3 regions of the Dyadobacter sp. HNCC25DJ187 genome follow, and region 1 is predicted to be linked to each of the others. Evidence: riboswitches for the same ligand, from Rfam matches in the RefSeq annotation. Region 1 holds a riboswitch; each other region holds the start of a gene.
The links. A riboswitch is a leader RNA that binds a small molecule or an ion and turns the genes downstream of it on or off. The one in region 1 is predicted to bind S-adenosylmethionine.
Positions count from the first base shown of each region.

Region 2: linked by a shared signal. The riboswitch ahead of AC1XUE_RS01330 (cysteine desulfurase family protein) and the one ahead of AC1XUE_RS08220 (homoserine O-acetyltransferase family protein) in region 1 are both predicted to bind S-adenosylmethionine.
Region 3: linked by a shared signal. The riboswitch ahead of AC1XUE_RS06820 (YceI family protein) and the one ahead of AC1XUE_RS08220 (homoserine O-acetyltransferase family protein) in region 1 are both predicted to bind S-adenosylmethionine.

Region 1 is NZ_JBXHAT010000001.1:1,984,665-1,991,892, forward strand. It holds gene AC1XUE_RS08205 (FdhF/YdeP family oxidoreductase) at 1-445, shown strand, start outside; gene AC1XUE_RS08210 (glycerophosphodiester phosphodiesterase) at 602-1,312, shown strand; gene AC1XUE_RS08215 (M48 family metalloprotease) at 1,393-2,157, opposite strand; gene AC1XUE_RS08220 (homoserine O-acetyltransferase family protein) at 2,240-3,292, opposite strand; SAM riboswitch class I at 3,463-3,571, opposite strand; gene AC1XUE_RS08225 (DciA family protein) at 3,699-4,025, shown strand; gene AC1XUE_RS08230 (S66 peptidase family protein) at 4,059-5,015, shown strand; gene AC1XUE_RS08235 (SDR family oxidoreductase) at 5,026-5,826, shown strand; gene AC1XUE_RS08240 (amidohydrolase) at 6,039-7,228, opposite strand, start outside.
Region 2 is NZ_JBXHAT010000001.1:347,785-355,012, reverse strand. It holds gene AC1XUE_RS01340 (hypothetical protein) at 1-974, opposite strand, end outside; gene AC1XUE_RS01335 (RNA polymerase sigma factor) at 1,736-2,323, shown strand; gene AC1XUE_RS01330 (cysteine desulfurase family protein) at 2,369-3,553, opposite strand; SAM riboswitch class I at 3,635-3,729, opposite strand; gene AC1XUE_RS01325 (HD domain-containing protein) at 3,830-4,405, shown strand; gene AC1XUE_RS01320 (chryseobasin-related MNIO class RiPP peptide) at 4,496-4,648, shown strand; gene AC1XUE_RS01315 (multinuclear nonheme iron-dependent oxidase) at 4,667-5,797, shown strand; gene AC1XUE_RS01310 (S9 family peptidase) at 6,372-7,228, shown strand, end outside.
Region 3 is NZ_JBXHAT010000001.1:1,640,720-1,647,947, forward strand. It holds gene AC1XUE_RS06800 (cytochrome-c peroxidase) at 1-372, opposite strand, end outside; gene AC1XUE_RS06805 (protein-disulfide reductase DsbD domain-containing protein) at 384-839, opposite strand; gene AC1XUE_RS06810 (peroxiredoxin family protein) at 954-2,264, opposite strand; gene AC1XUE_RS06815 (hypothetical protein) at 2,619-3,932, shown strand; SAM riboswitch class I at 4,062-4,161, shown strand; gene AC1XUE_RS06820 (YceI family protein) at 4,373-5,011, shown strand; gene AC1XUE_RS06825 (TonB-dependent receptor) at 5,302-7,228, shown strand, end outside.

The sequences.
Region 1 (7,228 bases):
GACATCCGAAAAAGCACAATTTAATGTAGCAACCGCTCAGGAAACGCAGTTAGACAAAGATCAACTGATCATGATGACTATTCGTAGCCATGATCAATTCAATACTACCATTTATGGTCTCAATGATCGTTACAGAGGAATTCATCAAGAACGCCGAGTGATACTGATGAATGCAAAAGATATACGTGAGAGGAATCTGAACGAAGGTGATGTTGTGGATCTGATCAATGAATTTGGTGGATCCAGGCGACTTGCCCGTAAGTTCGTTGTAGTGAGCTACCCTATTCCTGAAACCTGTTGCGCCACTTATTTCCCGGAAGCGAATGTGTTGGTACCATTAGAGAGCGTAGCTGAAAAAAGTAATACACCGACATCAAAGTATGTGATTATCAGTATACAAAAACATATAGCATCTGAAAATGTGGAGAGCTCGGTTACTACTTAACACAAATTTAATATTTTCATACCTTACCAGTTCCTTTTCTTTGCAACAAAAAACAGCCTGAACAGGCGCTTTTTGAACATGTATAATAACCTTGATATGTTAAAAACAACCATTATTTTTTGTGCGGCGATGCTGTGCCTGATTGCCCCAAACGCTATGTCTCAGAATAAAAATAAAGTGATTGCCCATCGCGGAGCCTGGAAGAATACAGGTGCTACTGAAAACTCTATCGGCGCGCTTGAACATGCCATCAAACTGGGATGCTATGGTGCGGAGTTTGACGTACACATGTCCGCTGATTCTGTCATTTTTGTACATCACGACCATGCTATTAAAGGAACGCATATTGAGAAAACAACTGCTGCGGAGCTGTCAGCCATCAAACTAAGTAATGGAGAAAGTCTGCCTACGCTTGAAAATTATCTCAAAACAGGTGGCAAGCAAAAGAAAACAAGATTGATTCTTGAAATTAAAACTTCCTCCATCAGTAAGGAACGTTCGCTGGCACTGGCTGCTCAATGTGTAGAACTGGTAAAAAAATACAAAGTCGAAAAAATTACCGACTATATCGCCTTCGATTTTGACGTTTGTATGAAAGTGAAAGAACTCGCTCCTAAAGCACATGTGGAATACCTGAACGGCGACAAAACGCCTTCTGAAATCAAAGCTGCCGGCTTGGATGGTATCGATTATCACTACAGCGTCTACAAAAAAAATGAGGGCTATTTGAAAGAAATGCGTGATCTGAAACTTTCTACGAATGTATGGACAGTGAATGATGAGGCAACCATGAAATGGTTTTTAGAGAGAAATGTAGATTTTATCACCACCAACGAGCCTGAGTTACTTTTGAAGATTACAAAATAATCCGGCTTAGATTACCAGTATATCAAAGGAATGGTTTCGGATTAAATCCGGAATTATTCCTTTTTACATATACGGTATTTTCATTTTTTACCGTACTTGCTCATCGCTTCTCGTATCTTCTCTTCCCGGTTAGCAGGGTTTGGATGCGTACTCATGAATTCCATTTCTCTTTTCGGAGATTGAGCCAGAATTTTCATCACTGCCAACAAAGCTTCCGGCTTATAACCAGCTGCAATCATATATTTCACCCCAAAGTCATCCGATTCGAGCTCGTCACTTCTTCCGTAGCTCAAATCAATAAGTCGTGCTACATAACGTGCGGTCTGTGCGAATGAATAATCCCCGCCCGCAACGCCGGCCGCTCCTGCCAATCCTTGTAGCAAATCTCCTTTTGCCATTTGTTCCGCAGCATGTCTGCCAATTACATGTCCTATTTCATGACCCAGCACACCGGCGATTTCATCATCCGTTTTAAGCTGCTTCAATAATCCGGCTGTGATGAATATTTGTCCACCCGGCAACGCAAAAGCATTGATCGTTTTTTCATCTGCCAGCACATGGAAATCAAATTGATACGGCGACTTGTCCGCTTCGGAATGATTCACCAGTTTTTTGCCAATTGTCTTTATTTTTGCTTGTAAAGCTCTGTCGTGATGCAAACCACCGAATTCAACTGCCATTTGGGGAGCGGATTGAAGGCCAAGTTGGATTTCTTCTTCCGGTGTGAGTCCCACACGTTGTTTTTCTCCCGTAACCGGATTTACCTGCGTTTTGCTGAAATAGCTATACAGCATGCCCACAATAATCAGAAGGGCGAGTATCAGCTTTGCTCCTATTTTACGCATGGCGGAAAGTTAAAATTTTAAATTAAATAAAAAAGTCCTGCACACATGTACAGGACTGGCAATAAGAAAAAGTTTGTAATTGTTATTCCAATCGTGCAGACTGAAGCTGACCATTGGTTTGTTGCCAGGCCTTAATTACCTGTGCTAATTGCTTATACTCGATTAAAAAACCATCGTGTCCATACAGGGAATCAATTTCCTGGAAAACTGCGTCAGGAATGTGTCTGGCAATGAATTGCTGCTCTGTAAGCGGGAACAATAAGTCAGATTTAATTCCTAATACGAGCGTTTTAGCTTTCACCATACCCAGCGCATGCACGATTCCTCCCCTGTTTCTGCCTACATTATGTGAATCCATAATCTTTGACAAAGTCCAGTAGGAATAAGCATTAAACCTTTTCATAAACTTATCTCCCTGGTATTGCTGGTAGGAAGATGCCCGAAAATCATCAATCTGATCAGGATTGTCGCGCGCCTGGGTAAAATTATAGGTATCGTAATTCCGGTATGATAAAAGTGCCATCGAACGGGCTGCTCTCATGCCAAGCTTCCCTCCTTCTTCATGGTCTTCTTTAAAACTGGGATCAGCCTCAATAGCCATACGCTGTGATTCGTTGAACGCGATTCCCCACGGCGAATGCAATGCGTTGGAAGCGATCAGAATCAGTTCTTCAAACAGATCAGGAACTTCCACTGCCCATTCCAGTGCCTGTTGTCCGCCCAATGAGCCTCCTATACATATATTGATTTTTTTGATTTGCAACTCCTGACGGAGTATGTCCAGTGTACCTACAACATCTTTGACAGTAATGACAGGAAAGTCGCGGTAATATGGCTTTTGCGTCAATGGGTTAACGGAAGCCGGCCCGGTAGAGCCATATGCTGATCCCAATACATTGACACAAACAATAAAGTACTTGGCGGGATCAAAATATTTCCCTTCCCCTACCAGTCCATCCCACCATTCAGCGGCAAAAGCATTCCCTGTAAGCGCATGGCATATCCACACAATATTATCTTCTGCCTCATTCCTGGTTCCAAGCGTAGTGTAAGCGAGCTCAAAGCCAGGTAATTCGCGACCTAGTTCAAGAGAATAAGTATATGGATATCTGAATATTTTTTGTTCCGCTTGCATAAGTGCCAGAGCACAGGTTTTAATTATAGATCATTTAAAAACGTATATCCAGTGTATAAAACACAAGCTATACGAAAACCCACCTAATGAAAAACGGTTTCAGCGTCAGATACGAGATTAAAGCCATCCGGCTTACGGAAATTTCTAACTGTAAGTTCTTTTACGAATTGAATTTATATCTCCTAAATAACTTAGGTGGGAATTAGCACCTTTCTCCTATTTGGTAGCAGGTTGCCAGAGGTTCCTAGAGCCCATTCTCTCGCCTCTTCTTTATAAATCAATCGCTGATTAGTGAAGCAATTGACTTGATAGCACAATATTAAGGCCGGATGTCTGAAAAAACAAATTCCTCATCGAATTATTTGAATGGGTATATGCGTACATTTGCATCTTGTCTTCATTTCCTATGGCACAACATTATCGTTTCAATAAAGAGCAAGCATCGCGACGCCCGGGCGTAACGCCGCTGAAAGATGCTATTGAGCAAATGCTGGACAAGTACAAATTGAGAAATCGATTCGACCAATCCTATGTAGTTGCACATTGGGATAAAATTATGGGTGATGCGATTGCTTCCAGGACAAAGAAGGTCTTTATCAAAGACCGTACACTTTTTCTTCAAATTGAATCAGCCCCACTTCGTAATGAACTGGTGCGTGCGAAATACAAAATCATTGAATTAATCAACCGGGAAATGAAAAGCGACCTTGTAGCAGAAGTCGTATTTATTTAACTATCCGTCCCGGAATGAAAGTATGCTCTTCCGATGCAACCAAAAAACAACTCTATTAATCCGATTGTATTTCCTCCGTTTTTAAAACCGGGTGATAAAGTGGGTATTGTAGCTCCCGCCAGCGTGGTCAGATATGATGATTTAACGGATGGCATTGCTATGTTGCGCGATCAGTGGAATCTCAAAGTCATAGAGGGCACTACCATCAAGAGCAGCTTTCATCAGTTTTCCGCTAGTGATGATGACAGGCTTCTGGATCTGCAGCGTATGCTTGACAATCCTGAAATTAAAGCCATCATTGCGGCACGGGGAGGATATGGCTGTTCAAGAATTATTGATCAGCTGGATTATACCCAATTCTTAAAATCACCCAAATGGATCGTCGGATTCAGTGACCTGACAGCTTTGCTGGCCGGTATGTATCAAACCGGATTCGCCGGCATGCACGCTCCGATGGTCAAAACGATGTCCCTATCCGGAGCAACCGAAGCTGCGGAGTCACTAAAAAGCGCATTGTTTGGCCATTTACCTGAATATTATATTCCTGCACATGACCTCAACCGCGAAGGTTCGGCTTACGGACAACTGATTGGCGGTAATCTTTGCCTTTTTGCTCATCTCATTGGCTCACCTACCGATACAGATACAACAGGAAAAATCCTTTTCATTGAGGATGTTAATGAGTATATGTACAACCTGGACCGGATGATGATCCAACTGAAGCGTTCAGGAAAGCTACATCATTTGGCCGGACTGATTGTAGGGCAGTTCTCAGACATGCGAGATAATATTTCACCATCATTCGGTAAAGATGCAAATGCGATCATAGCAGAACACACATCTGCATATACTTATCCGGTTTGTTACGATTTCCCTTGCGGTCATGTAGCTGATAACCGTACGATGATCGTGGGTGCCTCAGCACACCTGGAAGTCAAAACAGACGGAGTTTCGCTCCGTTTTGAACACCCCTCAACGAACTCAATATAGATCAATCATGATGGAAACTTTCAAAAATCAGGTTGTCTGGATTACAGGTGCTTCTTCTGGTATCGGAGAAGCAATAGCCATGGCATTCGCCCAGCAGGGAGCCAGACTTGTACTCACCTCACGAAGAGAAGAAGAACTGATTCGTGTGGGCAAATTAACCGGACTTCCGGAGACTTCCATATTGATAATACCTATGGATGTGACCGACTTCGAAAAGGCAAAGCCTGCAGCGGAACTGATCATTCAGACATTCGGCCAGATAGATATTATGGTACATAATGCCGGTGTAAGTCAGCGTTCCTACATCGTTGATACTGATCTGGATGTATACCGCAAATTGATGGATGTGGATTTTTATAGTACCGTAGCCATTACAAAAGCGGTACTGCCGTATATGATCAAACAGCAAAGTGGCCATTTTATCGTAATAAGTAGTGTGGCTGGCAAAATAGGCACCATTATGCGCTCTGGTTATAACGCAGCCAAGCACGCATTGCATGGCTTTTACGATTCACTCAGAGCTGAGGGATATAAGGATAATATCAAAGTAACTACGGTTTGCCCGGGATACATCCGCACCAATATTTCTCTGAATGCACTGAATGAATCCGGTAGTAAATTTGGCAAAATGGATTCTAACCAGGCCAATGGTATTCCGGCGGAAGAATGTGCCAGGCAAATCCTTCAGGCCGTCCGGAAGGATAAGAAAGAAATATATATAGGTGGATTGAAGGAGGTAGCAGCTATCTATCTGAAGCGCTTTTTACCAAACGTTCTGTTTGATCAGGTGAGGAAAAATATACCGGAATAATTCTCCCGTCTGCATGTGTAAGCAGGCTGCACGGCTTTGCGGAAAGACGGCTTTACTTTAAAGTAGTTTTCCTTCAACCGTTCAGCCCGCTAAAGCGTTCAGACCAGACAACTACAACGGAAGAATATACCGGAGTAATGGTTATGGGTTAAGGGTTAATGGCCGAGGGTTCAATCGTCCCTCATTAACCATTAACAACTAATAATCAACCCTTATTTCCTCCCCTCCATATAGTCCGTCGCTAACCTACTAAGCGACCTCACGCCTAGCACCAACCCGCTTTCATCAATATAAAAATCAGGGGTGTGATGGGGAGCTGCTTCTAAAGGATTTTTCCCCTTCGGCATTCCTCCCAAAAAGAAGAAAAAACCAGGCACCTTTTGCTGAAAATAGGAGAAGTCTTCCGCTCCTGTTTTTGCTGATGTCAGGATTACGTTTTCCTTCCCTGCAACACTTTGCAAAGTTCCCACCATTTTCTCCGTAAGCGGTATGTCATTGAACGTAACCGGATACAGCACGTCAATTTTTACGTCGGCTGTAGCACCCGCACTTTCAGCAATATTTGTTGATATTTCGGTAACCCGTTTATGTACATGGGTGTGCATTTCTTCATCAAAAGTTCTGATGGTGCCGATCATTTTCACTTCTTCAGGAATGATGTTCTGCCTGATTCCGCCATGTATTGCACCCACAGTTACTACGGCCGGGGCTTTTGTAATATCAAGGTTACGGCTTACGATCGTCTGCAGGCCGGTTACAATCTGGGCAGATGTAACGATAGGATCCACGCCTGACCATGGATAAGCGCCATGTGTTTGCTTTCCTTTTACATCAATACTGAAAAAATCTACAGCAGCCATGGTTGCACCCGGCTTATAGGCAATCGTATTCACTTCGGTTTGCGAATTGATGTGCAAGCCAAAAATAGCATCCACTTTCGGATTTTCGAGTACGCCTTCTTTCACCATTAGCTTCGCTCCGCCTTCTTCACCTTCCGGTGCTCCCTCTTCGGCTGGCTGAAAAATGAATTTCACTGTTCCTTTCAGTTCAGACTTGACCGAAGCCAGTACCTCCGCTACACCCATTAATATCGCAACATGCGTATCATGACCACAGGCATGCATGACACCTGTAGTTTGTCCGTTATACTCCGCTTTCACATTAGATTTGAATGGCACATCTACTCTTTCTGTAACAGGCAATCCATCCATATCCGCTCTGAGTGCCACAACAGGTCCGGGCTTACCCCCTTTTAGCAAACCCACCACACCGGTATGAGCCACGCCTGTTTGTACTTCAATACCTAATTGCTTAAGGTGGGCTGCTATTTTTTCGGCGGTTTTAAATTCACGGTTCCCCAATTCAGGATTTTGGTGTAAATCGCGGCGCCAAGCCACCACCT
Region 2 (7,228 bases), 1.6 Mb from region 1:
TGCATGTTGTTGTTTCCAAATTGATCTGAAATGATTTTCAACCCAAAGCCATCCTGAGAAAAAATCCCGGTATTGTTGTTTCCCAACTGTAAAGCACCGGAGACGCTGGATCCTGTGATACGGTTGTCGTTACCTGACTGACGTATATGAAAAGCGTTATCGTCTCCTATCTGATTAAGCAAAATGTTGTTGCCATCTCCTTGCTGAAGCGCATTCGATGAAGCTGTTCCCGCAATTCCCACTACGCTATTGCGGTCTCCCAGTTGCGTAGCGTCGAATCTATTACTACTACCCTCAGTGATGATTCGGGCATTGTTATCATCACCACTCTGCTGGATAATACTATAATTGTCAGAGCTGTTTAGACCAATAATTTGTTGAAATGCACTGTTGCCATCTGATGTCTGCTGTATTCTGGCTTCATTATCTATACCTTCAATACGTTGCGAAGCATCGTTGTTGTTTCCGGACTGTACCACAGCTCCTTTCGAATCAATGGCCTGATGTGCAAGCTGATCAGATTGGTTACCAGCACCACCCTGACTTAAGGACAAATAGGAACCGCCGGACAATTGTCCTTCGATTCTTTGTAAACCAGCATTTTCTGACCCATATTGTTTTGAATAGGTCTCATTATTTTGGTTGAATGCGCCATCTGCACCTATGTACGCTTCAAGTGTGTTATTACCCTCCTGAATAACCATAGTAGTGTGTGAGTGACCAAATTGCTCAACTTTCGAATTACTCTCTTTGAGGTTGTAGGCAGCGATGTCTTTCTGGCTCACATCGGTCACGTTTTCTTGTGAAGGTAGAGCCGAGTTGCTCGTCTGAAGAACAGATGAGGTGTGTGTACCGGTCTGGTTGACGATACTTCTATTGTAATCTCCGGTTTGCGTTACAACCGAAGAGTTGTTTTGAGCAAGCACATGGAATCCACTCAGTAGCGTTGCCACCGTCAAGGTTAGTTTCTTCATATTTTCTTTCGTTGAGGAGAGTTAATATGCACCCCATTCTGTCGGCGCTGTTACATTAGTCGTTTCTGAAGTAGAATTCTCCTGTATTATTCCAAAAAAAAATTTAATAAAATTTAGATTTTGCTCATTTTCAGCGAGTTGTATATTGTAAAAATTGAAATAATATCACTGATATGTGTGTTAATATCTATCGTTAAGGTGAATATATTCTACTAAAATATTTCACTTCTCTCTGTTTTGATAGAAATTATTTTGTATTGATAGAATGAATTTTCATAATTGTTGATATATTTGCCAGTATAAACCCAGTTAATTCTTAATTTATTCCAAATCCTCATGTATGAAAAATTTACTATTCACTAAAATTCAACCTAAGCTGCAGATGACTACCAACTCACATATTCCCAAGTCATCCACATAGTATTTCTGTGTCTGGTCAGCCAGATCAATACTTTCGTAATTACATCAACATCCCAGCCATTCCGGCAACACAACCACTCAACGTTTCTAGTTCTACTTCATGGAACCCGCTTTAAAGGTTCTGATGATATATTTTATATGCTGGACGATGATGTAGTTGAAACAATGATCTGTAAATCCACTGTTTGCGACAGTTTGGCAAAATGATTTGATTGTGTCAAGAATTAACTTTTGATACAAAAGGAATCTGTATGCCGATACATTTCGTTTAAGTTGATTTTCCGCTGGCCGAATAATCCTATCATCAGGACACAATTCGTAACCAAACATGGAAAACCATTATGAATTATTTTCAAAGTAATTATGATGAAACAGCACTGATTCTGGCACTCAGAAATGGTGGTGTTGAAAGAGAAAAAAGTGTTAATCAGCTCATTAACGGATATAAAGGGTATATTTTTAAAATTCATTCAGAGACCGGACTCAACGAAACTGCACTGGGTGATCTATATACCGACACAGTTATGCTGGTATTAAAGCACATTGAAAATGAAACCTTTAGGGGAGATAGTCGCCTTTCTACCTATTTCTACAAAATATTATATTTTAAAACCGTTGACTTTATTCGAAAGCATGCATCAAGTAAAATTGAGTATATGGATGAGGTCCCGGAATTAGGAGATGAAGCGCAGAATATTACCGGACAAATAGAAGCCAGGGAAGAGATGGGTCAGATTATCAGGCTGTTAGACAGAATGTGCTCACCTTGCAGGGAAATAATTATGGATTGGGCTTACTGGGGATTTAAGCCCGAAGAAATTGGCAAAAAAATTGGAGAAACTGACCCGGTGAAGTACTCCAAGCTCAAGTACAATTGCATAGACAAGTTTAAAAAATTATGGCTGCAACGATTCAGTCATCTCAATTAATAACACGAGCCAGTCTGCCTGTATCGCAGACTGGCTCGTACAAGTTTATGATGCAAGCGGAATAGAAGCTTGTAATGACAGCACATCTTCTGCCTGATCAGACTGGTAAATTCTGATGATCGCTTTAATAATGTGATCCACCTCCTCCAATGTGTTAAATTTGCTAAAAGAAAATCGTACGATTTCTTTATCAGGATTTTTATATATAGCGCTGATCACATGTGAACCGCCGGTCCGCAGATTCGAACATGCACTGCCACCCGACACCGCGATTCCTAACTGATCCAGCTGGTTTACCAGGCTTCCTGAAAGTAAAGCAGGAAATGCAACACTTACAATATTAGAAAGACCTTTACTTTCAGAACGGCTTTCACCGTTGAATGTAATCCCGCCGATAGTGAGGTCATCCAAACTTGCTATCAAATGTTTCTTCAAAGTTGCTACGTGATTTTGTACAACCGCCCTGCTTTTGTAGGCCACCTCCAGTGCCTTGGCAAGGCCGACGATACCGGCAACATTTTCCGTTCCGCCTCGCTGTCCGTTCTCCTGACCGCCTCCGACAATGAGCGGCTTAATCTGATTTCGCTTGTTGATATATATGAAGCCGATTCCCTTTGGACCATGAAACTTATGTGCAGATCCTACTAAAAAATCCACATTCACTTCAGAAACGTTGATGAGAAGTTTGCCCATGGTTTGCGTGGTGTCCGTATGAAATACAGCATTGTACTTTTCAGCCAGTTCCCCCACGGTTTTAATATTGGTAATGTTACCTATTTCATTATTTCCATGCATCAGACTGATCAGTGATTGTGGGTTATGATCCAGCAATACCTCCAGATGTCTGAGATCCACATTGCCAAAATCATCCAGTTTCACATAGCTGACCTCTATATCTCCTGCCTTTTCGTGATGCGACAGATGCTGTAAAACAGCTTTATGTTCAATTTTGCTGGTGATGACATGGCTGATATCATTTGATCGGATAGCGCCTGTCAATGCCAGGTTATTAGCCTCTGTAGCTCCCGACATAAAAAATATTTCTTCAGCTGAAGCTCCGATTAAGCTTGCTACCTTTTGCCTGGATGCATGAATAGCCTCACGGGCGGTCCTGCCAGCCCAATGTGAAGACGAAGGATTCCCATAATGATGAGTCAGATAGGGCAATATAGCTTCAATTACCAAAGGGTCAAGGGAAGTAGTTGCTGCATTATCACAATATATCTCCATGTACAATCTAAAAATTAAAATTCCATAAAATCAAGACAACCACCGGTGATTGCCTCCAACACTTACTTTGTGGGATATCGGGATTTATCAATAGAATTAGGTTGGGGCACCTTAATAAGATAATAGGTTGCCAGAAGATCACAGAGCCTAACCTCTCCCTTCATTCTCAATAAATCTACTAAATCGATAGGCAAAGTAATATTAATGTTTTGAGAAACACAAATTTTAGCGGTATATTTTTTTTGGCTTTATAAGCTGAAACAAAAATAGTGTGGTATGGATCTGACTTCAAGACAACATAAACTTTTAGAATTTGTAAAACATTGGCACGGCGATCAGCAGAGAAAGTATGAGCCACTGCCCTACTGGCATCATCTGGTTGCAGTGGCCAAATTGGTGGCAGCTCATGAAAAAACGGAAGGTGCAATTGAAATCGCACTGTGTCACGATTTATTGGAAGATACCGATTGTGCGCCGGCCAACCTGAAGGACCATTTGACCACCACGGGCTATAGCCAGGCATTGGTGTCATTTATTATGGAGGGTGTTATTGGTATTACCGATGTTTTTACGAAAGAAACCTATCCGGACCTAAATCGAAGAGAAAGAAAAAAACGGGAAGTGGAAAGGCTTGGAAAAACCACGGCCATTGTACATTCTATTAAATATGCTGATTTGACGGACAACGCCCGATCCATCGTTGAAGGTGATCCGGGCTTTGCACGCGTTTATCTACATGAAATGGTCAACATCCTGAATCACATGCGGTCAGGTAATATTAATTTATTGATTAATTGTTGTGTAACCCTGGATCGTGCCAGGCAACAGCTTCATTTGAAAAGGACAGAATAATTACAAAAAAAGTTGATTCGTTTACAACCATTACCGGCCGTTCTGCATCATCATTCTGAAACTTTTATAAAATATAATTGTATTGGCCGTATGAAAATTCCGAAAGCAGTTTTACAAGCCGTAGTGGCTGCTGTGGTAGTTACATCAGTAACAGCCTGCAGCGTGAGTGACGTCAATCCGGAAGGAGAAAGAGTCACCAAGAATAAACAGGTAGATCCATGTCCGGGTTGTGGTATGGGCTGATAAGATAAAATCCATTCCATGCGTGAAATTTACTCATCCCTATCATGTAATCTGGACGCCAATATTCTGTTGGCGTCCATTCCTCTTTTTGAGATGGAAAAAATTGAGGCAATCGAATGGTCGTTCGATGCCTTACATAAGTATGAGCAAATCCCTTCGTGGTTCGTAGAACTGGTTGCTGAATACGCTCGCAACAACCGGCTCGTTGGTCACGGTGTTTATTTTTCCATATTTTCCGGAAAGTGGCTGCCTGAGCAGCAACAATGGCTCAATAAACTGGCAAAATTTTGCAGTGACTTTCAATTCGATCATATATCTGAGCATTTTGGTTTTATGACCGGCACCGACTTTCACAAGGGAGCTCCGATCAGCATACCCTTTACTCAAAACACAGTTGATTTAGGTGCAGATCGACTGGCGCGGATTCAGGATGTGTGCCAATGCCCAGTCGGCTTAGAAAATCTGGCTTTTGCTTATTCCTATGATGAAGTGCAAAAGCAAGGAGATTTTCTTGATCAATTAACCGAAAAAGTGAACGGGTTCCTGATACTTGATCTGCATAATGTCTATTGCCAAATACATAATTTTAATATCCCTGCCCGGCAACTACTTGCGGCTTATCCATTAGAGAGGGTCCGTGAAATCCATATTTCGGGTGGAAGTTGGGAACAGGCACTCGCTTCTGATAAGTTGATCCGACGTGATACACATGATGACGCCGTTCCTGAGGAAGTTTTTCAATTACTGAACGAAACCATCCCACTGTGCCCCAACCTGAAATTCGTCGTGCTCGAACAGCTTGGCTCCGCACTGGCCACCGAAGAGAGTCAAATTCATTTTCGGTCAGATTTTAATCGAATGGACGCTATCGTTAAGTCACACTTACGAACATACAACCTGACAGTTACGAACGAATTCCTGCCCAATACTTCCGTCAATATTAGTTCGATGCCTGTCGAGGATATGCTTCTCTATGAACAACAGCAACAACTTTCTCAAATTCTTGAGTGTGCTACGGATTTACAGCACGCTCAACAAATGCTGCACGCATCTTCCCTGCGTTCTTCAGCGTGGCATATTGAACAGTGGGCACCCGAAATGCTTCAGACCGCGATAGCTATTGCCCAAAAATGGAAATACGGATTTTAACAATCCTCCTCATTCGAACCGATGAATAACCTGCTTGATTTTTCTGTATTTTGAAGCTATTCTTCGGTTTTCATCACTTCCCGGTACTTCTTTACAACACTTTATCGAATCCAAAAACAGCATTACTTATTTTATTTTACGTTTTGGCTGATATACGGAATATAATGCCTTCAAATTGGCATTGTACCAAACCTTGCATCCATACAAGTTAATATCGGTAAAAAAGCCGCTAAATACCACCAAGTTTATGGCGTAACATAACGGTAATTTTACAAATAGAATAAAACAAGAATTTATAGGCTATTCGCCAGCCTGGTTATTGTAGATCCGTTCAACCTGACAACTCCGGCGGTTTCAGAGATGAGAAACCACAAGCTTGAGGAATAAAAGCAGAGAAAGGAAATGCATGCAGCAAGCGATGATAGCCCAAAATACTGGCGGAAAGCAGTAAGGTAAAAAAGCCTGACAGCGTCAAATACCACATAACGAAACCTGACTTTGAATAAAAAAAACTTTCCCAAAAAGAAAGACAGGAAAACTATTGCCTAAACAATTCCATACTCACTCATTACAAATGACCGCTTTTACAAAATTCACGAGGAACTCAGTAGCCGGTGTTGGGGCTCTTTTGGCTATTCTGACTGGAATAGAATGCGAAGCACAAAAATCGTTGCCTGCCTACAAGCCAAGCCAGGCAGAGCTACTTGCTTCCTATAAAAGGATGGAGCTTTCAGACTCTTTATCCAAGGGAAGCGTACTCAAATCGAATGTTCAGCCAGGCTGGCAGGCAGATGGCCAGTCATTTTGGTATAAAAACGTACTTAAGGATAGCCTTACAGAGTATATATATGCATCTCAGGGAAAGAAAACCAAACTTTTCGATAATCAGAAAATAGCTCAGGCGTTGAGCAAAGCCACCGACAGCACTTTTTCGGGTCCTAAACTCATGTTACAGGATATTCGCATTGATGAGCCTGGGAAAACCTTGTATATACAAAGTAAAGGGAAATGGTTTTCCTACAACACGGAAACCGATAAAGCGGTTAAAATTGATAAACCTGCTGTAAATAAGCCTAAGGAGCTGGGCTGGACACGCCAGAGAAGCCGTTGGCAGCGCTTCAGAGCTGATAGCATTTCGCCTGACAAAAAGCAAAAAGCATTTGTAAAAAACGGTAATATCTATCTCAGTACGCCAGATGGCAAAAAAACAGCTCAGCTTACATTTGATGGTAATCCGCTCAAACCATATGGTGAGTTAAGCTGGTCACCAGATGGCGCCTATATTGTTTGCTACCGCATTACGCCCCAGGAAGAACGACAGATCAGCATCATTCTTTCCTCTCTCCCTAATACCACAAGAGGCGAAGTGAAAACCCGCGGATACGCGCAGCCTGGCGATGAGTTTACCAGTTATGAAATGCACGTCCTCCA
Region 3 (7,228 bases), 340 kb from region 1:
TTGGTCAACCGGCAAATCCATTTCATCATGCGCAGCCAGCGGCCCCAGTACCTGGTCCTCCAGAGAACCTGATCTGCCATCCCAGAAGAAATCGGTACGGCCGGAGAGATTGGTAAGCGCCGGACTGTTGCGCGGTAACTTTGTCCCTTTGTCACCAATACTGAAAGCCGCCGTATCGGCAAATGCAAATGCCGGAATATGGCAGGAAGCACAACTGATGCCCTGTCCTTTTGATAAAATAGGATCAAAGAACAGCCTTTCACCTAACTCTTCTTTGGTATTCACTTCTTTATCCTGTGCCTGAAAGCCCACTGCCACGATAAAAAGGCAGAATGCGAACAGGACCAAGCCGGTTTTTCTAAACTTTTCCATACTCTTCAATCTCAATTGATCTGAAACGATTCCTGAAATGGAATGCAAAGCCCGTCTACATTGCTACATAAAAGCCCTTTGATGGTGCCCTTCACAACATAGCCAGCATTCGTGACCTTAATTTTCTGACGGAATTCTCCCTTATCCTGGAAATAGGTATACGCTACTTCCCAGGTTGGATCGACAGTCTTTTTGGGGTTAATGGCATTTACATCTCCAACAATCCGGAAAGAATCGGCTGTATCAATCTTAAACTCTGTTGGCAGCGGACCTATGTCGTTTGTAAAATCCGATGAATAAAGTTTCCAGTTTTTCTCTATTTGGGCAGAGAAGATAAGCTCGACTTCATCACCGGCCTTTGCATTTTTGTTGGAAACGGATACATTCCATTTGGCGATGTCTTCCGCTTCTTGTGCGTATAGTGTGAAAGAAGTAAGTACAAAAAAAAGTAGGAGCCTGGTCATCATAAAATATAGATTCAAAGGAGCAGCATGTACAATGGCGTCACATTAAACAACTGCAAGGCGCATGACATTCACCCTGCAGTTGTCCCAGACTACCTTGTTACTTAACCCACCTTGTTATTTGGAGTTCTTTACTGATTTGCCCGTAGATGCAGCAAATGATGCAGGCACAGGTTCAGCGATCAGCGCGTCAAGGTCTGTGTTCCATTTTTTAACGTACTCAGTGAAATAATCACCGGTAACCTCTCCTGTATAGCCGGTATGAATCTGGCGTACATCTCCTTTTCTGTCAATAATAATGGTTGTCGGGAATGCCATCATGCGATTCAAAGCAGGCAGTTTCTCTGACGCCACTTTCTTGTCTGCGATACCACCGAACAGGATATCATACTCGATACCATATTTCTTTTTCAGCGTTCCCAGCGTATATTTGGCATAAGCCAGATCATCCTTCTGCTCAAAACCAATGGCAATGGCTTCTACTCCACGTTCTTTATTGGCTTTGTACCATGGAGCCAGGAAGGTAGTCTGATCGGTACAGTTAGGACACCATGTCCCGATGATTTCTACAATGACCACTTTGCCTTTGTATTTGTCGTCGCTCAATGACACATTTTTTCCGTCTAGGTCAGGCAATGTAAAATCCAGTTTGCTGTACCCCTCCTTCAGAAATGTCAGTTTATAAGGATCCGGTAAAGATGCCTGCGCATTTTTACTTCCTTCGAATTTAGTATTGTCATAAATACCGGAGCTGATCACCCCCGTGATAGAACCGTCTTCATTGATCTTACCCTTGTATACCCTTGGGTTTGGTCCTGAGAAGTGAGAAAGTACAAACTCATCACCCTGTACCACACCTTCCAGCTCGCGGCTGTCGCCCACTGTCGACATCACCACGCCTGTCAACTTATTACCTTCCTGTTTCAGGATCGCAATGTTGTCCGGCATTTTTGCCTTGCTGTACACGGCCAGATCCCATTTCCCGGATAAATTATGTTTAGTAGGTTGTTCCTTTCCTTTTTCTACAAATCTGTAGTCCTTTCCATGTTCTGCTGAAAACGGTAGTGCGCTTCCACGGAAACCCGGAACCAGACTTCTGTATTCTCCCGTAATCTTCCCGTCCGACTCCACATTGGCTACCAACGCAGCATCATAGGTATTCATCTTCACGAAGATCGAATCTCCGCTCAACTTGGTCACTTTGAAATCATCGCGTCTTGTACCGTTCAGCAACGTCAACACCGGATGGTCTTTGTCTTTGTTATTATACTCGAAATTGAAAGGGATTCTGGTTTCGCTGATCACGAACTCCCCTCTCCAAATACCCTGCTTCGGAGATTTACCGGCTGAATGGTCGTCGGCGAAGGCGAAGCTGCTCAAAAACGTGGCCCCTGCTAACGCCACAGACTTGATCTGGTTGATTTTCATACAAGTTGATTTGAAAAGATTATAAAATGATTACAATACCACCATCCGGAGGAAGTTCCGAAAGGCTTACTCAAACCGGGGACATTTGCAGGATTTCCCCCGGCACTCAGCGTTTCATGATAAGATCAGCATGCTGTGTTATCCTAAAACCTGTGGCAAATATAGAGCGTCAAAAAAATGATCACAATCATTTGTCTATTAATTTTATAGATTTAATGGATTTATCCGATTTCATACCACCAAATCAGTTGCAAGGCCCTGAAAGCCATTCTACTTTTGCACCCTACACACGCCAACTGATTTTGTTTCTGAAAGAATACGTGTGCCAGTTTAATCCTTTTTACTCAAATAATCATGTCTGAAAAAGAGACCAATGGGCTATCCTCGCCATGGGAAGCCTACGAACAAATCGCCGTGCGCGCAGCTTTGGTATATGCTGTGGTAAGCACTATTCCTTTTAATCCGGAGTTTTACAAGCAGAACTTTGACGCCGGTTTCAATGTCAACGCTTACCCCTTCCGTTGGCTGGATGTCGTATCCCAAAACAAACCCTGGTTTTTTGCGAGCCAGGAGGGAAAGAATTACACTGGGTGGTTTATTACTGTACTGGTATGTATCGCTGCAGGTCTGCTCTGGCAACAGATCGATAAAAGACGAAAAAATGATGAACAGGTGTACTATTGGTTTTATGCCGCCGCAAGATACGGTGTAGCCTTGCGCATGTCGTGGTTTGCATGGGCCAAAGTGTTTCCTGTGCAAATGCCCTTTCCGACGATCAGTCAGCTTAATACAAATTTGGGAGACTTCACGCCTGGTAAATTGTATTGGCTCACGACCGGCGTTTCCCCTGTGTTCGAAGTCTTCGCAGGGATATTTGAACTGGTAGCGACACTGCTGCTGTTGTCCCGTCGCACGACCACGCTTGGAGCATTGATGATGATCGCGATTTTATTACCTATCTGGTTTGTGAATATTGGCTACAATGCCGGTGTGGAACTCACGAGCCTGCATCTGCTGAGCCTTTCTCTACTGCTTCTGGTTCGAGATGCAAATAAGTTTTATCAGATTGTTATTGAATACAAAGCGGTTGCACTTACTTACGTTCAACAGTTTGAACTACCGGCTACCTGGTATAAATATGCCAGACTGACTTTGAAATACGGTTTCATTTTACTTTTCGTAGTTTATCGTGGTTTTGGGTATTGGAACCTGTATGCAAGTGGAAAATCATTCAAACTTCCTCTCGAAAATGGACTTGCGGGAATCAGTGGTTTTTACAAGGTGTCTGAATTCAAACTCAATGACAGGTTTGTTCCCGAGGCTACTGGTGACACGACAAGATGGCAAAATGTGGTATTTGAAAAGTTCAATTCAATCAGCATACAACTTGACAAGCCGTTTAAGCTCAATACAAAAAATTCCATTCGTACGACAGAATACTACGGGAATATTGGCAGGCATTACTACGGCTACGAAGCAGATACAATCAACAAGGTATTCAAACTTAAAAACCGTGCTGACAGTACCATACAACTAACGCTTAGGTACGAACCACGTGATTCCGACCAGTTCGTACTATCAGGTATAAATGAAAACAAAGACTCCATTTTTGTTGTTTTGAAGAAGATTGATAAGAAATACCCGCTGGAAGAGAAAAGAGGATGGTGATCGGCTACTTACGGTTCTGTGGTACAATTCCCGATTTAGTCCAAAATATCAAGTCTGTTTTTTGATAATCAGGAAATCTTGAACTTACCTTTGCATCGTCTTACAATTACTTCCTGCAAAGTAAATACGGATTTATACAGAAAGAGGGAGAGACAGGCTCATTGAACTCTTAGCAACTTTCCAGGGTGGAATAAGTGCTAACCTGCCTAAGTTTTAGGAACTATAAATTTACAAAATCATGCACAACATCTTTTGTTCAACTCGTCCTGTTCTATGTCGTTCTAACAGCCAAGGGAAATGCTGCCCGAATGACAAGTGGCGAAGCTAATTGCAAAGCGCCGTGAGCAACAACCCGGTCGGGATTAGCAGATCCTGATCGGATTTACCAAGCTCATTTACTCTATAAAATCAATAGAATTAATATATTAAACAAAAACAACATGAAAAAGATACTTATTCCAATACTCTCACTGACTGCTTTCGGGCTGGTATCATTCACCGGACCCACAGATAAAAACGTGAAAGAGTCTTCTTACGCAGTGGATGCAAAACAAAGTAAGCTGGTTTGGCATGCTAAAAAAGTAACCGGCGAACATTCAGGAACGGCACCGATCAGGCAGGGATCGCTCATCCTGAACGATGGTAAACTGAAAGGCGGCAACTTTGAAATCAACCTGAAAGACCTGACTGTTACGGACATTACTGATCCGGAATACAACGCAAAACTGGTTGGTCACTTGAAAAATGACGACTTCTTTGCTGTCGACAAACATCCGGTAGCCAAATTGCAGATCGTATCGGCTACGCCTTCCGGGACCAACAAATACGATGTAAAGGGAAAACTGACGATTAAAGGAGTAACCAACGACATCACGTTCCCGGCAGAGGTAATCAGCAACGGCAAAGAAATAACCGGCAAAGCTAAAATCGCCATTGACAGAACCAAATATGATATCAAGTACAACTCAAAAAGCGTATTCTCATCCATCGGTGATAAAGCAATAGATGACATTTTCAACCTGGATATATCACTCGTAGCGGCAGAAACAGGCGCTACGGCAAAGGTCAAAACCAAGTAAACTTTTCTGATTTGATGATGCGCTGGCTTGGTAGTTAAAACTACGCTTTTATAAAGATCTCAAAAATCGACCGGAACTGCAGGCTCCCCCGTCCTTTAAAGGTCAATGTAAAAGTGCCGTGCATCATCAAATCAGAACAACGTTTACAGCATCACGTTAATATCTCCCTGACCGCACTTTATTCAAACCAGATCCGAATTTCTGGTATACATTACAAGTCAGCAGCCTGACTCCCATTTACAGCTTTTAAAATCCCGAAGCTTTCCACTGGCTTCCAAAACTGTCATTGAATGAAAAACTACTTTTTACTTATTTTACTTTTCATCGCCACAGCATCGCTCGCCCAACAGCGCATCATCACAGGCCGGGTGACCGCCACTGAAAATGGAGAGCCGCTGCCCGGAGTCAACGTCACGATCAAAAATACCCGTCAGGGAACCATTTCCGACGCAGACGGAAAATTCACATTACCGGTAATCAAAGGCGAAATTCTGATTTTTTCTTTCATCGGATTTCTTCCCCGCGAAGTCCCGATCCAAGCTTCCAATGAATACAATGTGGCACTTCAGGCAAGTACGCACACATTGGGCGAAGTACAGGTTGTAGGCTCACGCAATGCGAACCGTACCAAACTCGATTCTCCTGTTCCTGTCGATGTAATCGATCTGAAACCATTGCTAGAATCAGCGCCGCAGGTCAGTATAACGCAGTTGCTGCAATACGTATCGCCCTCTTTTCACTCCGTAAATGGAAGTAACGCCGGGGATGCCGGATCGGCGCTCAACCTTTCTCAACTCAGAGGATTGGGGGTAGATCAGGTGCTGGTACTTGTAAATGGCAAGCGTCGTCACAAAAGCTCCAACATCAACTGGGGTGGATTGGGTAACGGTGCCACAGGTTATGACCTCAACTCCATACCTACTGCCGCCATTGAACGAGTTGAAATTCTGAGAGATGGAGCCGCTGCACAGTATGGTTCCGATGCTATTGCAGGTGTAATCAACATAGTCCTTAGTAAAAGCACCGAACAATTGACGATCAGCTCTACTGCCACTACCCGCCGGCGTGGTGATGGCACCAGCACCCGCACCAACGCCAATTATGGTTTTGCTTTGGGTAAAACAGGTGGCTATCTGAATGCCACAGCAGAATTTGCAACACAGGCTATTTCGTTATTGCCTGGAAGGGACGATGCCGGATTATACCTGGGACCAGTGTACGGAGGCGGTGCTAACACCCGTAATTACGATGCTATATACACCAAAGAAATTGACGAAGCAATTCTGGCAAGCAGAGGTATTGACCGCCACTTTTTCGACCGTCGTGCAAGTGGATCGAACAAAGCGAAGGATGCACTTTTATTTTTTAATGCAGCAATTCCTTTACGGCAAAATGCGGAAGTTTATGCTTTCGGGGGAATCAGCCACAGGAATTCACAATTCACTGCCGTATACCGTTTGCCGGGGTGGACTGAACGAAATAACTCCTTCCTGTATCCTGACGGCTTTCTGCCTGCGATGGAAAACATCATATCAGATAAATCGCTGGCAGTCGGTGTGAAAGGTAAAATCCGCGACTGGGATGTGGATATTTCGAATGTATATGGAAAGAATGATTTTGGCAATGTAATCACTAATTCATTGAATGCAAGTTTGGGTTTGAAAACACCAAGAACATTCGATGCCGGAAGCTATAATGCAAGCCAGAATACAGGAAGTATAGACATCAGCCGGTACTTCGATAAAGCACTAAAAGGAATAAATGTAGCCTTTGGTGCTCAATACCGGGTTGAGACCTATCAGATCATTGCAGGTGAGTCTGCTTCCTACTCCAAAGGAGATTTGAGAACCGTATGGGGACTGGATACAACGGCAGCAGGCATTATCTACAACACGAATGAAGGACAGATCGGATTGAACGGACTTTCTCCGGGCTCTCAGATCCACGCAGGTTTCCGTCCTGAAAATGCTGTGAACGTAAATCGCTCGATCTTGGCCGGATACGCAGATGTGGAAGCAAACATTACACAAAACTGGCTGGTTTCAGGTGCATTACGTCTGGAGAATTTTTCAGGATTAGGCAATGTAACGACCTATAAAATTGCTTCCAAATTCAATATCACCGATCAGCTAGGTATCCGCGGATCTCACAATACAGGCTTCAGAGCTCCGGATCTTGCACAGTATTATTATACCGAAACATCAACCAGTTTCCAGC